Regions from separate parts of the Brucella sp. LJL56 genome, predicted to be linked through region 1. Evidence: predicted binding sites of a transcription regulator. Region 1 holds the regulator's gene; the other holds the start of a gene.

Region 1 (10,692 bases):
GAGCGGGCGCTTGTCAGAAGCATGCCCGATGGTCTGTTGCGTGCTTTGTTGCCAGAGGCTTGGCCCCAGAATGAAACAGAACCTCCGGCAAATCCGGAATTGGTCAAGCCGCCTGTGCTCAGCCGGCGTGAGCGTCTACTCTCCATTCTCTTCGTTGCAACTGATCAGGTCAGGGCAGCAATTGAAACTGAAGCCGGGCGAGGCGTATTTTTTCTCTTATTGCCAGTTTTCGCCGGTGTTGGCGCAATCATCTATTTTACGCTCTCATTCGAACCTGCGTGGACACCACTTCTATCCATGCTTGCGATCGCCGTCGGTTTGCGAATTGCAACGCGAAGGCACCATGTCGCTACGCAAGGCACAACGTTGGCCATCGCTTTGATAGCCGGTCTTGTGGTCGGCAAATGGGAGACGGAGCGTCGTGCAACGCCGATGCTGGGCTCCGATGTAGCGACACGTGTGACGGGACGGGTTATTGCGCTGGAGTATCAGGATAACGAAAGCTGGCGGATAACGCTTGATGTGCTCCAGACCGAACGCCCCAAACTCCGTTTTCCGCCCAAGCGCATCCGCGTCAATGCAAGGGACATTCCTGCATCGACGGTGATCGGCGGCGGACTGACGGGTTTTGTCCGATTGCGAACCCCTTCAGGCCCGGTTCGCCCCGGCAACTATGATTTCTCGTTTCACGCTTATTTCAATGGGATTGGCGCCAATGGTTTCTTTCTCGGAACACCCAAAGTGGCGACGGTTTCTCCGCCAGATGAACTGACTGCGGAAATTTCCCAGTGGATTGCCATGTTGCGTGTTCGGGTGTCTGAACGAATCGAGGAAGTGATAGGTGGGGAGGATGGCAGTGTCGCCTCGGCACTCGTAGCAGGCACGCGGGCCGGGATTAGTGAGCAGACGAATGAAGATCTGCGCAAAGCGGGGCTTGCGCATATTCTGTCGATCTCCGGCTTGCATATGGCGCTTGCAGCCGGAGTCGTCATGCTGACGTTGCGCTCTCTTTTCGCTCTTTTTCCGGCCTTTAGCGTGCGGCATCCCGTGAAGAAGTATGCGGCATTTCTCTCCCTGCTAAGCTGTACTTTCTATCTTGCGATGTCGGGTGCGGATGTGGCCGCACAACGAAGCTATGTAATGATCGCGGTTATGCTTGGTGCATTGCTGGTGGACCGTGCTGCGATCAGTATGCGTAATCTGGCGATTGCGGCCATAGCTATGATTGCAATCTCGCCGCATGAAATATTGGGGCCGAGTTTTCAAATGTCTTTTTCGGCTACGGCCGCGTTGATTGCAGGTTTTGCCTGGTGGAGCCAGCGCAACGTGATCGGGCAGGTTGGAGCGGGAAAGCGTGGGAAGACCACCTATGGTTTCGCTGGAAAAGTCCTGAAGCCTATCACGGCTGCGGCTGGTACCTCGCTCATTGCCGGACTGGCGAGCGGGATTTTTGCAGCTTATCATTTCAACAACACAGCGCCGTTCGGTTTGGTAGGAAATGTCCTCGCTGAGCCCGTAATAGCTCTTCTCGTAATGCCGTTTGCTGTCTTCGGCCTTGTGTTGATGCCATTGCAACTGGACTGGGTGCCTTTGCAGATCGTGGGCTGGGGTATCTTCGCTGTCAGACACATTGCCTCTTTTGTTGCGGCGTGGTCCCCCGATGGCAATCCCGGCGCCATGCCTGCACTCACTCTCGTTTTCTGGACCATTGCGCTTGTTCTGGCTGTTGTTTTGTCGACTAGACTGAAGGTGTTGGCGCTGCCCTTCATCGTTCTTGGGTTCGCTGCTTTCGTCAGGGAACCTTTTCCCGACATCGTGGTATCAGAAGATGCCAAACTGGTTGGAGTCCGACTGGCTGATGGGAGATTTGCAGTCAATCGGAGCCGTCCGTCGCAATTTACAGTCGATAATTGGAAAACAGCATATCTGGTCGAAGAATTCATTGCACCGCCATCGGGCAAAAACAGAAAACGAACGGATTCGGATGGGTTCGAATGTGAAGATGGATTGTGCACGATCAACTTGCGCGATGGCCACACACTGGCCTACACAGCAGATATCGCGATGCAAGAGATCGCCTGCAACATTGGCGATGTGGTCATTCTCGCTGTTCCTGGCAAGGAATCTTCGTGCGGGCGCTCAACAACTCTGAGCATCAGTAAACGCGATCTGGCGCTAAAGGGATCTGTGGAGATAAGACTCGGAAAAGCAGCAGAACAAAACCGAACTCCTCAGGCCTTATCCTTAATTTCACCCAAAACAACGAAAGCTGAGGCGGCATCGCCAACATCTGAGCTGCAACAGGACAGCCGGATAACATTTGCTGTCGATACACCGAGCCGTCCCTGGCATTTGCATCGCATCCATTCACGTCCGGCACGCGGTTTAGCGGAACGCGAGTACAAACCAAAATCCCGCTCTGCCCAAAATGCAGCGAGCTGTTCATCAGACGCCAATGATGATGCAAATCGCTGCGAATAATCCTGGAAGGCTCCCGGCTAAAAGGGAACTTTGGATACGCTCTATCTCTTTGCTTTACGCATTTTCCAGCGCAAAGCCGTTTCTCTTTTTGCCGGAAACATCTTAATAGCGGCGGATCAGGCCAACAAGCTTACCTTGAACCCGTACTCGGTCAGGGCCGAAGATTCGTGTCTCATAGGCAGGGTTGGCTGCTTCGAGCGCGATGGATGCACCCTTACGACGAAAGCGCTTCAATGTGGCTTCTTCGTCATCGACGAGAGCGACGACGATTTCACCAGGATTTGCGGATTCGCCACGCTTGATGATGACTGTGTCTCCATCGAAAATTCCGGCATCGATCATTGAATCGCCTCTGACCTCGAGAGCGTAATGCTCACCCGCACCAATCATTTCTGGCGGAAGGTTGAGGGAATGGGTCTGATTCTGGATGGCTGAAATCGGCACACCAGCAGCAATTCGCCCCATGACCGGCACGGAAACAGTTGCAGACGTGTCGTCATTCGTGGCCACAGGGGCAGGGCGCAACGGTGGAGGCGGCGGCGCTTTGCCAAGGCTACCTTCGATAACGCTAGGAGCGAACTTCTTTTGTGCATTGAGCCCTGGAGCAATAGAATCCGGCAGGCGCAGGACCTCAAGCGCACGTGCTCGGTTCGGCAAACGACGAATGAAGCCACGTTCCTCCAGAGCGGTGATCAGACGATGGATACCCGATTTTGAAGCCAGATCGAGCGCTTCCTTCATTTCATCGAAAGACGGGGGAATGCCCGTTTCTTTTAGACGTTCATGAATGAACAGCAGAAGCTCGTGCTGTTTACGGGTTAACATGCGCGACACCCTCCCGGCCAAGAATCGAGAAAAACAAAACCAGAACGAACACTATATGTTCCAGTCTTGTTCTGCAATGGTTTTAAAATCATTAACGCTTGAGCCGAGAGCGAACGGAATGCCATGCTTGCAGAGCTTTATTTGCAAGTCAGGGCAATGTGAAGTTTAAATAATATATAATTTACAATAGATTATATGTTGTTCTTCATGCATTATCGAGGTCGAAAGTTGTGTCAAATCTATAGCATGAGGACACGGCAATCGTCGCCGACCGCAGCCTCTGGGGCGTTCTCATCCCTGATGAGAAGTGCTTTCGAGCCGACGAGAGCCGAAAGCATAGACGAATCCTGGATTGGAAATGGCTTTGCTATCAGAGTTCCATCCGGGGTTGATTCGATTGTAGCTCGGATATAATCGCGGCGGTGGTCATTCGCAGGTAGGGTCGCGTCCAGCTTTGCGGGCCGGATATCGGCATCGAGGCTGGTTCCGGCAAGCTTGGCGACAAGCGGACGGAGAAAGACAAGGCTACAGACGAGGCTCGAAACGGGATTGCCTGGCAAGCCTATAACATGCACAATTTTGCTGTTCACACTGATGCGTCCGTACATCAGGGGTTTGCCCGGCCTCATGGCTATCTTCCAAAAATCGAGATTGACGCCCAATTTCTGAAGCGCGCCATGCACAAAATCCCGATCACCGACGGACGCGCCGCCAATCGTCACCAGAATGTCGATGCCACTTTGCAGGCTGTCTGCTATAGCCTGTTCGATCTTGGCAGGATCGTCCGGAATAATCCCCTTATCTTCAGGGCTGCCGCCCGCTCGCCTTATGATTTCAGCGATTCCGACGCTGTTTGACGCAACAATCTGGTCTTTTCCGGGTGTTTCACCCGGCGCGACAAGCTCATCACCGGTCGCGACGATTGCCACCTTGGGTTTTTGGAATACGTCGATTTTCGCGTGTCCGCTTGCAGCGGCGAGCGACAGGGCAGCGGCATCCAGCTCACGTCCGCTCGAAATGACGATATTACCAGGCGAAAAGTCGAGCCCCGCGCGGCGTATATGCCGTCCCGGCTCTATTCCTTCGTGAACAGTGAGCCGGTTACCCGAACGCTCGGTATGTTCCTGAATGACAATTGTGTCTGTGCCTTTGGGCAATGGCGCGCCGGTGAAAATGCGAACCGCCTGTCCGATCCCCAATTTGCCCTCGAAGCGATTGCCCGCCGCCGATTCACCGATGATGTCGAAAACGACTGGATAAGAGATGTTGTCCGGTGCGATCAGGGCGTAACCATCCATTGCCGACCCGTCGAAAGGCGGCTGGAGAAAATGCGCCAGCACAGGTGTTGCAACCACGCGCCCGCCCGCATCGGACAAGGTGACTTGCTCTTTGCCGTGCGGTTCCGCAGATTTCAGGATGCGGGCCAGTGCTTCATCGACCGGGAGAAGGGACATGGTGTTTCCTCTCGAACTGAATTGTGGACCCGTTTAGAGCATAAAGCCTGTCTGGAAGAATTGATCCAGAACAAGGTTCAGCGATTATGCCGTCCAGTCACCTGATTTGCCGCCGCTTTTTTCGGTAACGCGGATGCCGCCGATCTCCATATGTTTGTCGACGGCTTTGGCCATGTCATAGATGGTAAGACACGTTACGGAAACGGCAGCGAGGGCTTCCATTTCCACGCCAGTGCGTCCTTTGAGCTTGGCGAGTGCGCGAACGCGCAAACCGGGTAGTGCCTGATCCGGTTCGATTTCGACAGCGACTTTGGTCAGCATAAGCGGATGGCAGAGGGGAATCAGGTCGGCGGTCTTTTTTGCCGCCATGATGCCTGCTAGACGCGCAGCGCCAATGACGTCACCCTTCGCGGCATTGCCTTCCAGAATGATCGCCAGCGTTTCCGGCTTCATTCTGACCGATCCTTCGGCTGTGGCTTGGCGTTCAGTTTCATCCTTGGCCCCAACATCCACCATATTGGCAGCACCGGTCTGGTCGATATGGGTGAGCTTGGACGTCATTGGTCAGGCCTTGTCGGTCAGGAGTTCACGGGTGGCCGCCGCGACATCTTCCCGGCGCATCAGGCTCTCGCCGATGAGGAAGGTCCCGATTCCGGATTTTTCCAAACGCAGGCAATCTTCGTGTGTGAATATGCCGCTTTCACCAACCAGAACACGATCGGAAGGTGCCATTCTCGACAGGCGTTCCGACACGGCGAGATCAACCTCAAACGTACGCAAATTGCGATTGTTGACGCCGAGCAGACGCGACGAAAGCTTCAGTGCGCGTTCCATCTCGGTTTCGTCGTGAACTTCGATGAGTGCATCCATGCCAAGATCGAACGCGGTTTCTTCCAACGCCTTTGCCAGATCGTCATCGACGCTAGCAAGAATGATCAGAATGCAGTCCGCACCCCAGCTACGCGCTTCATGCACTTGGTATGTATCGAACAGAAAGTCCTTGCGCAGGGCTGGGAGACTGCAAGCGTTACGCGCTGCTGTCAGAAATTCCGGTGCTCCCTGAAAGGATGGCGTATCAGTCAGTACGGAAAGACAAGCGGCACCGCCGGCCTCGTAGGCTTTTGCAAGTGCTGGCGGATCGAAATGAGGGCGGATGAGGCCCTTCGAAGGGCTTGCCTTCTTGATCTCGGCGATCAGTGCAAATTCACCAGCAGCGCGTTTGGCCTCCAGCGCGCTGAGGAAACCGCGCGGCGCTTCCTGATCCTGTGCACGCGCCTTGAGATCGGCGACGGTGCGTTCGGCCTTGGCCGCAGAGATTTCTTCGCGCTTGTATGCCTCGATCTTGCGCAGAATGTCGGTGGACATGACTTAATCCTTTCCGTCAGGCAGCTTTGTCGTTCGAAACGGCAATCACCTTCTGCAAGACAGCAAGTGCTGCACCGCTGTCGATGGATTGCGCTGCGAGAGCGATGCCTTCTTTCAGATCCTTCGCTTTGCCTGCAATGATGAGTGCTGCACCTGAATTGAGCAGGACGATGTCTCGATAGGCATTTTTACTGCCTTCAAGCACGCCGAGCAAAGCCTTGGCATTCAGCGAAGCCTCGCCACCCTTCAGTTCTGCCGGATCGCAACGACGGAGTCCAACTTCTTCCGGCGTGATTTCAAAAGTACGGATTTGACCATTTTCAAGAGCGGCAACTTGTGTCGTTCCAGCGGTGGTCATTTCATCAAGCCCGTCGCCGTAAACTACCCAGGCTGCTTCGGAGCCTAGTTCCTTGAGCACTTCAGCCAACGGTACGAGCCATTGCGGAGCAAACACGCCAACAAGCTGACGTTTGACACTGGCCGGATTGGAAAGAGGGCCAAGGAGATTGAAGATAGTGCGTGTTCCGAGTTCGACGCGGGAGGGACCAACATGGCGCATGGCGGAGTGGTGCATCGGTGCAAACATGAAACCGAGGCCGGCTTCGGTGATGCTGCGGCCGATGATGCTCGCGTCGGCCTCGATATTGATGCCGAGAGCAGCTAGCGCATCGGCGGCACCGGAACGTGAGGAGAGGGCGCGGTTGCCATGCTTGGCGACAGGAACACCAGCACCAGCGACAACAAACGCCGAGCAGCTTGAGACATTGTAGGAACCCGACTGGTCACCACCGGTTCCGACAATATCGATTGCGTCGGCAGGAGCTGAAACTGCCAGCATCCGCGAGCGCATGGACGCAACCGCACCGGCAATTTCTGGTACCGTTTCACCGCGCACACGCAATGCCATCAACAGCCCGCCGATCTGCGACGGAGTTGCTTGTCCCGACATCATTATATCGAAGGCGGTCCTGGAATCCTCAAGCGAAAGCGGCTCGCCTGATGCGGCTTTCGCGATATAGGGTTTTAGATCAGCCATTTTTGATGCCCACCGTCCTTAAAACGCCAGAGCGTTGTTGATGACGGCCTGATTTATCTTCACAGGGTACTGCTTCTGTAGTTCGCCGACGAGCTGTTCGAGAACATCGTCCGATAGCGATGTGGCCAGATACTTCTGCTGCTGTTCCGGAATAGCTTCCGGGCCAGCTCCTGCGGGTTCGGTTACTTCAACAACCTTGAACAGAATCTGGGCGTCGTCCGAAGGTGCTGCAGCGCTCCCGGTGAAACCATCTGCTCCACGGAAAATCTGAGCCGCTGCGGCCGTTCCGATATCGGCATCGTTGGTCGTACGGACAACACCACGCTTGGTCTGTTTCTCAACCCCCATTTCGGAGGCAATCGTGTTGAGTGTCGCACCGCCATCGAGGCGCTTCTTCAGGTCTTCCACCCGCTGGTTGAGGCGCTTGACAGCTTCCTCGCCCTTCCATGCCGCTACAACCTTGTCCTTGACCTCGTCGAGCGTACGTTCACGTGCCGGAGTTACGCCATCGATCTGGTACCAGAGATAGCCGATATTACCCATGGTCAGGGCATCGTTTTCAAAACCCTGATCGGCTTGGAAAGCAGCAGAAAGCAATGCTTCGGAATTTGGTAGTTGAACGGGATTGCCGGAAGGATCGTTACCCTCGGCATCAACGGCTTCCACGGTAACGGATTTGAGGCTCAGTTTCTTTGCCACATCAGACATGGATGCGCCGTCGGAACGATCCTGTTCGTAGGAATCATGAATGCCGCTGATGCTGCTTGCCGCGATATTATTTGCAAGCGTGGTGCGAATTTCACCTTCAACTTCAGCCAGCGGCTTCACATGGGCCGGTTCAATCTGCGTCACGCGCAGGATAACAGGGCCAAAACTACCCTTGACGACCTGGCTCACGCCATTTTCTGAAAGTGCAAAAGCTGCATCGGCAACCGCTTGATCGGGAATAGCGGATTTTTCAAACGAACCAAGTTTCAAGTCGTCTTCTGTTTTGCCTTGTTCCTTGCCGATATCGACAAAGCTGGTTCCAGCGGCGATTTTCTGCTGGGCGGCTTCAGCCGCTGTATCGTCAGCAAAGCTTAGCTGCTCGATGGTGCGCTTTTCGATTGTGCTGAAGCGGTCCTTGTTCTTTTCGTAATATTCGTTGATTTCATCCTGCGTGACGGCAGACGGATCGGCAATGTCCGTCGGTTCCAGCTTCACATAGGTTATCTTCCGGTATTCCGGCGCCTTGTACTCGTCCTTATGCGCGTCAAAATAGGTCTTGAGCGCATCATCGGACGGGGCCGGGACGGTATCGGCTTTTTCAGCCTGAATGGTCACATAATCAACGCTGCGGGTTTCACCCTGATAAAGGGCCAGCGCCTTCAAGGCCGCATTCGGGAGCTTGATGCCATCGGTGGCGGCTTCCACGATCTGCTGGCGGCGGGCGACTTTCGCGCGATTGTCGAGGTAGTCCTGCGCGCGAATGCCGGATTGACGAAGCACTGCATCGAACTGCGCGCGATTGAAGTTGCCGCTTGCGTCATGGAAAGCGGGATCTTCGCCTGTCAGCCGTGCAATTCCGTCCTTGGAAAGGCCGAGTTGCATGTTACGCGCACCTTCGTCCAGAACTACACCTGCTGCGAGCTGTGCGAGTACCTGATTTTCGACGCCGAGCGCCTGCGCCTGTTCGCGCGTCAGACGCTGGCGAAACTGCTGCGACAGACGCATCATCTGTTGTTCGTAGGCGAAACGATAGTCGGTGGCACTCACTTCGGAATCGCCTGCGGTCAAAGCGGCGGTGCCTGTCAGGCCGCCGCGAAAGACATCGGAGATGCCCCAAATCGCAAAGCTCAGTACAAGCAGGCCAAGCAGAAGTTTGGCGACCCAGGATTGAGCGGCGGAACGCAGGCTGTCGAGCATTGGAAACCCTTCAAGAATAAATCGAAGCTCGGCTTTTATAGATAGAGCCAGTCAGGGGATAACCTCAAGCCAGCCCTATATGCAAGGTCTCATTGCATATAGGCACTCAAGAACATTTGCATTGCGGCACGAATACGCTTAGTCAGTGGCAAATTTTGGCGCTGGCCGCTTTCAAGAGGCGATCGCGCCTTCTGTTTTGAACAGGCGAGGAGAATGAAATGACTCCGGGAATCCGTCCGCTGGTTGCTGGCAACTGGAAGATGAATGGCACGGGAGAAACCCTGACCGAATTGCGTGCGATTGCTGCCGGTCTGAGCTCCGATCTTGGCCGCAAGCTTGATGCAGTTATCTGCGTACCTGCGACACTTCTTTCTCGCGCAGCGGAAACGCTCGAAGGTGAAACTGTCGGTCTCGGTGGCCAGGATGCTCACCATAAAGTGTCTGGTGCGCATACGGGCGATGTTTCTGCGGAAATGCTTAAAGAAGCAGGCGCCACGCATGTGATTATCGGTCACTCCGAGCGTCGGACCGACCATCATGAAAGCAATGAGGTTGTTCTCGCCAAAATCGAAGCCGCATGGGCAGCCGGACTGATTGCAATCGTTTGCGTCGGCGAGACTGCCGATGAGCGCAAAGCGGAGCGTACGCTTGACGTGATCGGCAAACAGCTTGCCAGTTCTTTGCCAGATGGTGTGAATGCCGAGAACACGATCATTGCTTATGAACCTGTTTGGGCAATTGGCACGGGGTTGACGCCGACGGTGCAGGACGTTCGCGCCGCACATGCTTTCATGCGCGAGCAAATGATCGAGCGTTTCGGCGCGAAAGGCGCGCATCTTCGACTACTCTACGGCGGGTCAGTCAAACCTTCCAATGCAATCGAATTGCTCGGCGTTGCAGATGTTGATGGCGCACTTGTCGGTGGGGCAAGCTTGAAGGCTAGTGATTTTCTCGCCATATGCGAAACCTATCGTAATTTGTAACTGGCACATTACGTCTGTCTATCTTGGTCTCGGGGCTTGGATTATCGGACAATAGCGTGTAAAGAGCCGCTCTAGTTTTAGGGATATAAAGACCGTAACCCATGCAGACCGTAATCATTGTCATTCACTTGTTGATCGTGCTGGCGCTTGTCGGCGTTGTGCTTATCCAGCGTTCGGAAGGCGGCGGCCTTGGTATTGGCGGTGGTTCGGGGTTCATGACGGCTCGCGGTGCAGCGAACGCGCTGACCCGCACGACAGCCATTCTTGCGATCGGTTTCTTCGCAACCTCGCTTATTCTGGGTATCATGGCGCGCTACGGTGAAAAGCCGACCGATATCCTCAATCGTATCCCAGCGGCAACCGGTAGCCAGACTGCTCCTGCAGGCGGCAACGGCGGCATTCTGAACCAGTTGGGCGGTGAGTCTTCGCGTCCTGACGCCAATCAGACGACGCCTACGACGCCAGGTGTGGTGGCTCCGGTAACACAGCCCGACGCTACCCAGCCGCAGGCTCCGGTCGTTCCGGAAACACCAGCCAACCCGGTTCCAAGCTCGCAGTAAAAAACCGAGCAATATGAACACAATGCGAAACCGGCCCTTGAGGCTGGTTTTCTTTTTGTTAACCATGGCACTCCAAAGTGTTG
Region 2 (10,692 bases), 860 kb from region 1:
TCATGCCCGAAGGCATGTTCGAGCATTGGGTGCGCACTGCGGCAGCCATTGTGAAACCCAGCGGCGGCATTGCCATTATTGCCCGGCCAGGCTCCATTTCTTCCATCCTCGAAGCACTGTCAGGACGATTTGGCGGCCTGAAGATCATTCCCGTCCAGCCGCGCCCCGATGCGGCGGCGATCCGCATCGTCGTGACAGGGACATCCGGGAGCCGTGCGGGCCTGTCCCTGATGCCGGCGCTCGTACTTCATGGCAGCGAGGGACATGGTTTCACGCCCCGTGCCGACGGCATCAATAATGGAATGGATGCCCTCTAACTATTTGTTTTGTCGTATTATCCTACGCAAAACCGCTTCGCACTTTTGCCGGAAATGCTTTAATATTTAGGCTGTGCCAGCACGACGAGATTGCGGTCCGGGTCGTGTAATCTCAGAATCGTCGTATAGTCGGCTGTCTCGACGTTTCCAGGACGAATGCCATCGAACGATAGACGTGCATGTTCGGCCCGCACATCGCGGACGATGAGTGTCAGCGTGCCATGCCCCGCGTCAACGGGGTTCTGGTAAAGCTGAAAGCCTGCACTTGACCCGTGATGCCATTCCGCCAGCCCTTGCATCGGTCGCGCATCGGGATTGCGATCGAAAATCGTGGCGAACCACTCTGTGCTGCGTTCAAGGTCGGAACAATTGAGCTGGGCGAAAATAGCTGTGAGCACCATCGCGGTGTCCTCCCGGATCGGATAACACGGCAGCAATTCAGAAGTTCCAATGGTCCAGACCTGCTGATTTCAGTCCAAGCGGGTGATTTTGATTGAAACCCTATATTCGAGCCAATATTCCTAGAGCTGCAATTTTCGTTCTGCGGCTCCCCGCCGCCCTTTTCCGAAAAAGCGCAAACAACAAAACGACAAGAACAGGCAACGGGAACCAATGAACCACAGCCCAAATACAAGCCGCCCGGTATCGATCATGCGGCGCTTTCTGGATAGCGAATCTGCCGGTGGCATCAGCCTCATGGCGGCGGCAGCGCTTGCGCTGATCGTGGCGAATTCTCCGTTCTCGCAGGCCTATTTCGATATACTGCACACACATATCGGTCCGTTGAGCCTGACAGACTGGATCAACGATGCCTTGATGGCCGTGTTCTTTCTTCTCGTGGGTCTGGAAATCAAGCGCGAATTTCTAGACGGACAGTTGGCGAGCTGGCCAAACCGCATGCTGCCCGGCATTGCCGCTGCTGGCGGCGTCATCCTGCCAGCTCTCATCTTCACTGCGTTCAACTGGCACGACCCCGCCAAGGTACGTGGCTGGGCAGTGCCATCTGCCACCGACATCGCCTTTGCGCTCGGTGTGCTGTCGCTTCTGGGTTCGCGGGTTCCCTCCAGCCTCAAGGTGTTTCTGGCAACGCTCGCTATCCTGGACGATCTCGCAGCCGTCGTCATCATCGCCATTTTCTATACGGCTGAAATCTCCATGCCCTATCTCGGCGGAGCTTTCGCCGCCGCTATCGTGCTGTTCGTCATGAACCGGATCGGCGTGATGAAGCTTCTGCCCTACCTGATCGGCGGAGCAGCGCTCTGGTTCTTCGTATTGAATTCCGGCGTTCATGCAACGGTTGCAGGCGTGGTGACGGCGCTGATGATTCCGCTGAAGGCCGCTCCCGGCAAGCCTGATGACATGACCTCGCCGCTGCATATGCTGGAACATGCGCTGGCCAAGCCCGTCGCGTTCATCATCGTGCCTATTTTCGGCTTTGCCAATGCGGGCATATCGTTTGCCGGTCTCGATGCCTCGGTGATGCGGGACACCCTCACGCTTGGCATCATGCTTGGCCTTTTCATCGGTAAGCAGCTTGGCGTTTTCGGCGCGGCCTGGCTCGCGATCAAGACGGGGCTGGCGCAAAAGCCTCTTGGCGCGACATGGATACAGCTTTACGGCGTGGCGATCCTGTGCGGAATCGGCTTTACGATGAGCATCTTCATCGGCCTCCTGTCCTTCCCGTCCGAACTCATGCAGGCGGAAACCAAGATCGGCGTGCTGGCCGGTTCGGGCCTCTCGGCCATTTGCGGCTATATTCTACTGCGCCTGGTCACGAAGCCGAAAAACGCCTGACGGGGTGGATACCACCGCCCGGAAAACAAAATTTCCGGGCGGTTTTCTTTGTGTTTCCCATATTGCTTCCTACATTTGGCTGGAATTATTTCTATACTCAGGAGTTTGCCTTGCCCGGTTTATTGACGCGCCTTGTTCCACGCCGCTTCCGCCCGGTTTCCATCGAGATACCTGTCGTGCGACTGCATGGCGCCATCATGTCTGGAGGATCAGCATTCCGTCCAATGCTTTCACTGGCGTCCACAGCGACGGTCCTTGAAAAGGCATTCACCGACAAGGAAGCACCTGCCGTCGCCATTTCTCTCAACTCGCCCGGTGGTTCGCCTGTACAGTCCCGACTGATCTACCGGCGTATCCGCGATCTTGCCGCCGAACATCAGAAGAAGGTTTTCATCTTCGTCGAAGATGTCGCGGCCTCGGGCGGCTATATGATTGCGCTTGCCGGTGACGAAATCATCGCCGATCCGTCATCCATCGTCGGTTCTATCGGCGTGGTATCGGCGTCATTCGGTTTCCCCGAGCTTCTGAAGAAGATCGGTGTCGAGCGCCGTGTCTATACGGCGGGTTCCAACAAGGTGACACTCGATCCGTTCCAGCCGGAAAAGAAGGCCGATATCGAGCGGCTGAAATCATTGCAGCTCGAAATCCACGAAACCTTCATCGACATGGTGAAAGAACGGCGCGGCAGCAAGCTCGCAGAGGATAAAGACCTGTTTACAGGATTGTTCTGGACCGGCATCAAGGCGCAACAGCTTGGCTTGATTGACGGGCTTGGCGACATGCGCAGCGTCCTGCGCAAGACCTATGGCGACAAGGTCAAGCTCAAGCTGGTCGAACAAAAGCGCGGCCTTCTGGGACGCAAGATGCCCGGTGTCGATATGGCCATGAATATGGCAGTGGGCAATCTTGAACCGGCTTCCATTGCCGCACATCTCGGCGACGGGCTGCTTTCGGTAGCCGAAGAGAAGGCGCTTTGGGGCCGTTATGGTCTCTGAAAAGACAATGCCAACGAAAATCAGCGGCGATTTTCGAACCAATGCTTTGAATTCCTTCGTTTCACCGTGATATGCTATCAGAAAGTGGGGCGGACCGCTTCCCGCCCCTTCATGAACATCCGGCATTTCGGCCTTTGCGATCCGGCAAACCGAGATGCAACCCTTAAGGACTTGAGGCCATGCCCCAGCTCATTTTTCTGCTGCTGATCATCGCCGCCGCCTGGTACGGCTACCGCTCGTTCAAGCGTGAAGCCGCGCGCGTGTCCCAGCGCGTGCGTCAGGCGGAAAAGGAAACTCAGAACCGGGCTCACGGTACACTCGTACAGGATCCGAAAACCGGCGAATACTACGTCAAGAAGGACTGACCTTTCTTTCAAGAGAGGTTGCCGACGAAGCGGCGCGGTCGCTCGCCGCAGCACGAACGCCATGTTTTCTCTCAAGCGGTGTCGATTTTACAGAATTGTCGTAACCGCTCTAACTATTTGTTTCACCGCATTATCCTACGCAAAACCGCTTCGCACTTTTGCTGGAAATGCTCAAGTCCCAGTCCGTAACCAGAAATGACCATTTTCCCCAAAACCGAAATACCCGTGAATACCGGGTTTGCAAGTGCGGTGACGCGTCTGGCTCCAGCCAAGATCAATCTCGCGCTGCATGTGACGGGGCGTCGCGACGATGGCTACCATCTGCTCGACATGTTGGTGGTCTTTGCGCGCTATGGCGACGTCATTCGTATAGAACTTGCCGATAAGGACAGCTTCACGGTCGACGGCCCTTTCGCAGCCGGTATCCCGCTCGATGGCAGCAATCTGGTTCTCAAGGCGCGCAACGCATTGCGCGATCATGTGCAAAGGGCTCTACCGCCCGTCGCCATCCATCTGGAAAAGAACCTTCCCATCGCATCCGGCATAGGCGGTGGATCGAGCGATGCCGCCGCAACGCTGCTGGCGCTTGATGCTTTGTGGCGACTTGATCTCGGTTTCGAGCAACTCGCCATGATGGGTCTTGGCCTTGGCGCTGACCTGCCAATGTGTCTGCACGGCGCATCGAAGGGCACGCCGCTTGTAGCGCGCGGCATCGGTGAAGACCTGATCCCCGTTACCGGATTTCCGGCCTTGCCCATGCTGCTCGTCAATGACGGAACAGCTATGGCGACACCGGATGTTTTTCGCGCGCTCGAAAAACGCGATCATCCGGCCTTGAGACTTACTTCCCACGCAGATATAGGCCACCTATGTGCTTATCTGCAGACAACACGCAACGACCTTCTGCCTCCCGCGCTGAAACTCGTTCCCCAGATCGGCGATAAACTCGATCTGCTTCGTGCATGCGGTTCGCTTTACGCACAGATGTCGGGCTCAGGCGCAACCTGTTATGCGATCTTCGAAGACATGGCCGCTACAGAGCGGGCAGCGGCGCGTCTTTCCGCCGAAAGACCGGACTGGTTCATAATCGCGACCCAAAGCGCCCCTTCCCGAAAATAATTCCTTAACGGCTTCCCATCCGAAAGCCCGCAAATCGCCCTATTGTTCACTCACATTGGACAATATATTGGGACAGACTGTTCGCGCTTTTTGAACAAAAGGTCTTTTACAACTGTTTCGTGAAGGCTGATATATAACACAAATTATTGATTATATTTAGTTATTTCTTATAAATTATCGAAACTCTCCAAAATTGGCCGCACGAATGTGTGATTAAGAAAACATTTTCGTGACTGGAACTTTTACCCACTGTCACCCATTTCAGCAGCATCGGAACGACGAACAAAACGCCGCTCCACTTTCCAAGGAGATAGGAAAATGAAAAAGATTGTTCTTGCTGCCGCTGCCCTCGCTCTTAGCGCCGGTGCTGCCTTTGCTGAAAACCCACGCGTTGGCGAACCCGCCGATCTTTATGCAAACGACCGCACCCCGGTTGCTTCCCAGAAGGTCGACTACACCGCTCCCGCTTCGATCGGCCAGTCGTCATTCCAGGACGGTTCGGCTCATCGCTTCGGTGACGCATCGCCTTCGAGCTACCAGAACTAAGCATTGCCAGAACTAAGCATTGAATGAGTACAGGGCGTCGTCAAAAGCCTCCCAGCCGATGACGCCCGATGAATTCCCAAGCTGGATATTCCTCCCGATCATCCAGCTTCCCCCAGTTATCTCCCCGATGGATGGCATGGTGCCACCCGGGAGCCCCGGAAAGGCTTCTATGCCATCCGAAGGGGCGATTTGTTCACTGCGTTTATGCGACGCCAAATGTTTCCATTTGGCTGCAAAACGCTCCAGAAGGATTACGAAAATGAAAAAGTTTGCTCTTGCTGCCGTTGCCGTTGCCCTTAGCGCCGGTGCTGCTTTCGCTGAAAACCCACATGTCGGCGAACCTGCCGATCTCTATGCAAACGACCGTACGCCGGTTGCAACGCAGAGCCAGAAGCTCGACTACACGGCGCCTGCCTCGATCAAGGCTCCGGTCTATCAGGATGGTTCGGCTCACCGCTTCGGCGATGCTTCGCCTTCCTCTTATCAGAACTAATCCAGTCGGCATGTCTGACGAAAAAGGCGAAGCTTCCAGCTTCGCCTTTTTGTTTTGGTCAGTCTTCGTCGGGCGGCAAAATGAGATGTTTGAGACGAGTTGGCCGCAAGCGCTGTGGAAGCTGGTCAAATGCCACGCCGTCGAGCAGCAGCGGCCTGAGAATGTCCAACCGAACCAGAAGCCCCGCATCCAGTGTCGCCTTGTGTCCGAAGATTTTACGCACGGCACCAAAGCCGCCGTCTTCCGGCAGTGAAAAGCGCGCGGCACCGCCATCATTCTCGATGTGGCGGCGGAGAATTTCCTCCCAACCCTCCTGCGGTATAGCTCCGGGATTCAAAAGTAGGACCCACGGCGTGCGGATTTCATCCAACGCTGTCTCAATATCCATTTCGGCGTAAAAGGAGCAGCCCGCGCCCAGCGCAACGAGAGCGGTTTCATCCGACGATCCTCTGTCGATAACCGTGACACGGCGCAGCAAACCCTCCACGACAGCCGGTACCAATGCCGAAAGCGTGTGGGCCAGCGCTCGTTCTGAATTCAGGGTTTCGATGACGACGGACAACATGCGCGCTTCATATATCAAGAACGCATGAACGGAAAGCTGTCACGCATATGTTCTTGATTTGTTCTTATTCTTGCGATAGGAATAGATTCATCAGAACAGAGTCGCATGGCAGCACGGCACACACAACAGAACGGTTTTGATGCTGTTCTCCGGTTTGTTTTCGTCGTGATTGCACAACGCCCGATGTTTCCATTCAGGGAGACGAAGATGGAAGTGATCCAGCAGGCAGATATCATCAAGCAGGCCGACATGGCTGCCTTCGGTAGCGGACGCGCGGATCACGCCAATGCGATGATCGGCGAGGCTGGCCTGCGCATCGATCATGCCCGGCGACGCGGACGTGGCGCAGGCATCAACCCGACCGGGCGCTTCGAGCCAACGACGCGCCATGACTTCGATGACGGCTGGACCACGCTTGAGGAACTGCCTCCCTTCAAGACCGATGTGCAGATCGAAAAGCCGCGGACGATCATCACCCGCAATGACTCGCCCGACATCAATTTCGATCGCTCGATCAATCCTTATCGCGGTTGCGAGCATGGCTGCATCTATTGCTTTGCCCGACCGACCCATAGTTACATGGGACTTTCAGCCGGTCTCGATTTCGAATCCCGCCTGTTTGCAAAGCCGGATGCCGCGCGCCTTCTGGAGCGCGAGCTGGCCAAGGCCAATTATCAGCCGAAAACCATCGCCATCGGGACCAATACCGACCCCTATCAGCCGGTCGAGAAGAAATGGCGCATCATGCGCGAAATTCTCGAAGTGCTGGAGGCTGCCAATCATCCGGTCGGCATCGTGACGAAATCTGCCCTTGTGGTGCGTGACATCGATATTTTGAGCCGCATGGCGGAGAAGGGGCTGGCCAAGGTCGCCCTGTCGGTCACGACGCTCGATGCCAATCTGTCCCGCACCATGGAACCGCGCGCCTCGACGCCGACACTACGGCTTCAGGCCATTCGCAAGCTGGCCGATGCGGGCATTCCCGCTTCCGTCATGATGGGCCCGGTCATTCCGGGTATCAATGATCACGAGATCGAGCGCATTCTGGATGCCGCCTATGCGCAAGGTGCGCGCGAGGCGGGTTATGTTCTGCTGCGCCTGCCGCTTGAAGTCGCGCCCTTGTTCAAGGATTGGCTGCTGCGCAATTATCCGGATCGCTATCGCCATGTCATGTCGCTTGTGCGCTCCATGCGCGACGGCAAGGATTATGATGCCGAATGGGGCAAGCGCATGCGCGGCACAGGCCCCTACGCATGGCAGATCGGGCGTCGTTTCGAGATTACGGCGCGCAAGCTCGGCTTCAATGCACGCCGACTTCAGTTGCGCACCGACCTGTTCGAACCGGTCGAAAAGGGAGGCAAGCAGCTTTCTCTGTTCTAGAGCACACTTCCGCATAAAGGGAATAACTCAGAACCGCCCACCAATGACCGGCGGCACGTCTGCCAGCCCATATATTGCAATGGTTGATTAAGTTTCCGTCTGACTTTTGATCAGACGGTAGGGCTACCTGCTTTCACGCCACCGTCCTCGAGCAGGGCCCTTGCGGAGAATCGGAAGCAATGCGAGCATCGCCGCCAAATGAAACGCTCGGCTTCTGATTCTCCGCTCCTCTTTGATATCCCACTAGCGCCTGACTTTTCTGAAGAAAAAAGGCTGCTTTCGCGTGGACTGAAACATATTGTCGGCATCGATGAAGCCGGACGCGGACCCTTGGCCGGTCCCGTGGTTGCCGCTGCAGTCGTCCTGGACATCGATGACCTTCCGGACGGACTGGACGATTCCAAGCGGCTAACGGCGGCAAAACGCGAAGCGCTCTACGAAATAATTCTGGCGAAAGCCGTCACCGTTTCAGTTGCAAGCCTCAGCGCACGCAGCATTGATGGGAGCGATATCAGGAAGGCTGCACTGGAAGCGATGCGTCGTGCTTCTGACGGTCTGATCTTGCAGCCATGCCACGCACTGATCGACGGGCGCGATATTCCGCCGGGACTTCTCTGCCCCGGCTCGGCTCTCGTCAAAGGCGATCAGCGGTCCATTTCTATTGCCGCAGCCTCCATAATCGCCAAGGTAACACGCGACCGTATGATGATCCGAGCTGGTGCTGCTCATCCACCCTACGGGTTGGAGGTTCATGCGGGATACGCGACCGTGAAGCATCGCGCCGCCATCGAAACGAATGGCCCCGTTCCCGGCATCCACCGCTACACCTTCGCGCCCATCAAAGGCCGCTACAGCGCTTAGAGCGCATTTCGATCTGATTTTGAATCAGATCAGCGCTCTAACGATCTGTTTGACGCGCATCTTATCGATCGAAGCAGGAACAGAAATCAGTCCAGTGGACTGATTTCCCTGCGTAGGCGTTTCACACTTTTTGGGATGCGCTCCAGACTTCAAACCGTTGCCAGTTTGGCGGCAAAGCCGAAAAGCAGCGCCGCAAAACCCCAGCGCTGGATCGTCTGTATTGCGGGATACCGTTTGAACAGGTTGCCAAGCGACGATCCCGTAAAAGCGTAAATCGCATCGAACGACAATCCTACTACCGTCATGACTGTCCCCAGCAACGCGAACTGAAGCGTAATGCTGCCATTCTCTGGATGGACGAACTGCGGCAGCAAGACCGAACAGAAAAGCAGCGCTTTCGGGTTAAGCAGATTGGTGAGGAGGCCCTTGCGCGCCGAAGTCAGATAGGAACGGCGTTCGCGCACGCCGCTAACCGCATCCATTGTCGGCAAGGGGTGGCGCAGAATGCCAATAGCAAGCCAGACCAGATAGCAGGCGCTTACGATCCGGACGAAATGGAACGCCATGGGAAAGGCGTGCAGAAGCGCTGCCAGACCAAGAGCGGCAAGAGCCACATGACACGCGCGCGCGATTGCGAGCCCGGCAGCAGCCGCAAGCGCATGGGCCCTGCCCTGTGCCGCACCGGTCTGGAGCAACAGGATCATATCAGGTCCCGGAACAAGAAATGCGGCAGCCAGTGCGCCTGCATATAACCACATCTCACTCATTGATATCGCCCAACAGAGCATTTCCGGCAAAAGTGCGAAGCGGTTTTGCGTAGGATAATGCGAATAAAGAGAGTGCCAGCCTGACCGCCACCCGAAACGTCCGACGAATGAACGCCTGATCGCGAAGCAGCAGAATGTCCGAAACTATCCGGTGTTGGATGCGCATGTCCTTGCGATTTGTGGCGTAGGGTCAGGAATTTATGATACAATCTGCCAGAATCTTAATGTCAAATGTCGGATCATGCCAAAACTTAAGCTTGATGTAATTGATCGCAAAATACTTGTGGCGCTTCAGGAAGATGCCCGGCTCTCCAATGTCCAGCTAGCGGAGAAAATCAGCTTGTCGCCCTCTCCGTGCCTGCGGCGCGTCAAGATGCTTGAGAAGGCAGGCGTCATTCAAGGCTATCACGCAGCACTGGATCGTAATGCGGTCGGGCTTGGATTGACTGTTTTCGTCGGCATCCGGGTGGAGCGCCATCACGAGGAAATTGCAACGGCGTTTCGCACCTCCGTGCAAAATCTGCCGGAGGTCTTCTCCTGCCATCTTGTATCGGGGGAATCCGATTTCCTGTTGCAGGTGGTGGTTGCTGATCTCGCAGCCTATGAACGCTTTCTATCCGGCACGCTGTTGCGGCTTCCCGGCGTGATCGACATTCGGAGCAATTTCGCCATCCAGACGGTCAAATCACAAGGAGAGCTGCCGCTTACACATCTGGCAGACCTCAAGGACTGACCTCACTTTGCCACCGTCGGAGGGCCATCATGCCGGATATTGTCAATGCGGTTTTCATCGGCCCCAAGGGCATTCTCCTTGGGCGCCGCAGCCCGGATCGTCGTGCTTACCCAAACCGTTGGAGTTTTCCGGGTGGGCATGTTGAAGCGGGTGAGACCTTTGAAAGCGCGCTTCAAAGGGAAGTCAACGAGGAACTTGGATTAACGCTTCGCTCGTTTTCGTTCCTTACCTCTATCAAGGTTGCGAATCCGGCGGCGTCATTTCACCTCTATACCGTCACCGCTTGGGACGGCCACCCCACCATTCGCGACCGGGAGCACACGGAACTCAGATGGTTCACGCCACAGGAAGCCTGTTCATTGGAAGACCTTGCTTTAGAGGAATATCGTCCGCTGTTTCGCAAGCTGGGCGGACTAGAAACCAGCCTCTGATCGGACCAGCATTGAAATCAGTGGCTGTAAGCCCAAAAACAAAAACGCCGCCTCGAAAGGGCGGCGTTTTCGTCAAAACTTCTGTGAGTCGAGATTAGTTCAGGTTCGACTTGACCTGCGAAAGAGCATCCTTGAACAGGTTGCCTGCGACCTTCGTGTCTACCTTGTCCGCAACGATCTTGCCGGCTGCGGCGACTGCGAGGTCAACTGCCGAAGCACGAACTGCGTTGATGGCATCGACTTCAGCCGTTGCGATCTTCTGTTCGGCCAGCTTGTTGCGGCGTGCAACATATTCTTCCGTCGCGCGCTTGGCATCTTCGAGAAGT

Evidence for each region. Region 1 encodes LexA, which represses DNA repair genes until DNA is damaged. Its sites were predicted from a motif close to TGTTCNNNNTGTGTTCNG; they were not measured.
Region 2: ACYSN1_RS04715 (glycosyl transferase) is a predicted target of LexA. The motif match lies at 6,243-6,260, and genes of this name have one in related genera.

Annotation. Positions count from the first base shown of each region.
Region 1 is NZ_JBTXLQ010000001.1:95,667-106,358, forward strand. Features, by position in the region: gene ACYSN1_RS00525 (ComEC/Rec2 family competence protein) at 1-2,481, shown strand, start outside; gene lexA (transcriptional repressor LexA) at 2,584-3,306, opposite strand; gene ACYSN1_RS00535 (molybdopterin molybdotransferase MoeA) at 3,546-4,760, opposite strand; gene moaC (cyclic pyranopterin monophosphate synthase MoaC) at 4,845-5,321, opposite strand; gene trpC (indole-3-glycerol phosphate synthase TrpC) at 5,325-6,125, opposite strand; gene trpD (anthranilate phosphoribosyltransferase) at 6,142-7,161, opposite strand; gene ACYSN1_RS00555 (peptidyl-prolyl cis-trans isomerase) at 7,180-9,066, opposite strand; gene tpiA (triose-phosphate isomerase) at 9,285-10,049, shown strand; gene secG (preprotein translocase subunit SecG) at 10,151-10,609, shown strand.
Region 2 is NZ_JBTXLQ010000001.1:951,322-962,013, forward strand. Features, by position in the region: gene ACYSN1_RS04675 (tRNA1(Val) (adenine(37)-N6)-methyltransferase) at 1-317, shown strand, start outside; gene ACYSN1_RS04680 (VOC family protein) at 377-718, opposite strand; gene nhaA (Na+/H+ antiporter NhaA) at 930-2,111, shown strand; gene ACYSN1_RS04690 (S49 family peptidase) at 2,222-3,106, shown strand; gene ACYSN1_RS04695 (hypothetical protein) at 3,286-3,471, shown strand; gene ACYSN1_RS04700 (4-(cytidine 5'-diphospho)-2-C-methyl-D-erythritol kinase) at 3,667-4,590, shown strand; gene ACYSN1_RS04705 (hypothetical protein) at 4,909-5,136, shown strand; gene ACYSN1_RS04710 (hypothetical protein) at 5,396-5,629, shown strand; gene ACYSN1_RS04715 (glycosyl transferase) at 5,688-6,194, opposite strand; gene ACYSN1_RS04720 (PA0069 family radical SAM protein) at 6,402-7,574, shown strand; gene ACYSN1_RS04725 (ribonuclease HII) at 7,773-8,435, shown strand; gene ACYSN1_RS04730 (LysE family translocator) at 8,585-9,202, opposite strand; gene ACYSN1_RS04735 (Lrp/AsnC family transcriptional regulator) at 9,444-9,935, shown strand; gene ACYSN1_RS04740 (NUDIX domain-containing protein) at 9,965-10,366, shown strand; gene ACYSN1_RS04745 (F0F1 ATP synthase subunit B) at 10,461-10,692, opposite strand, start outside.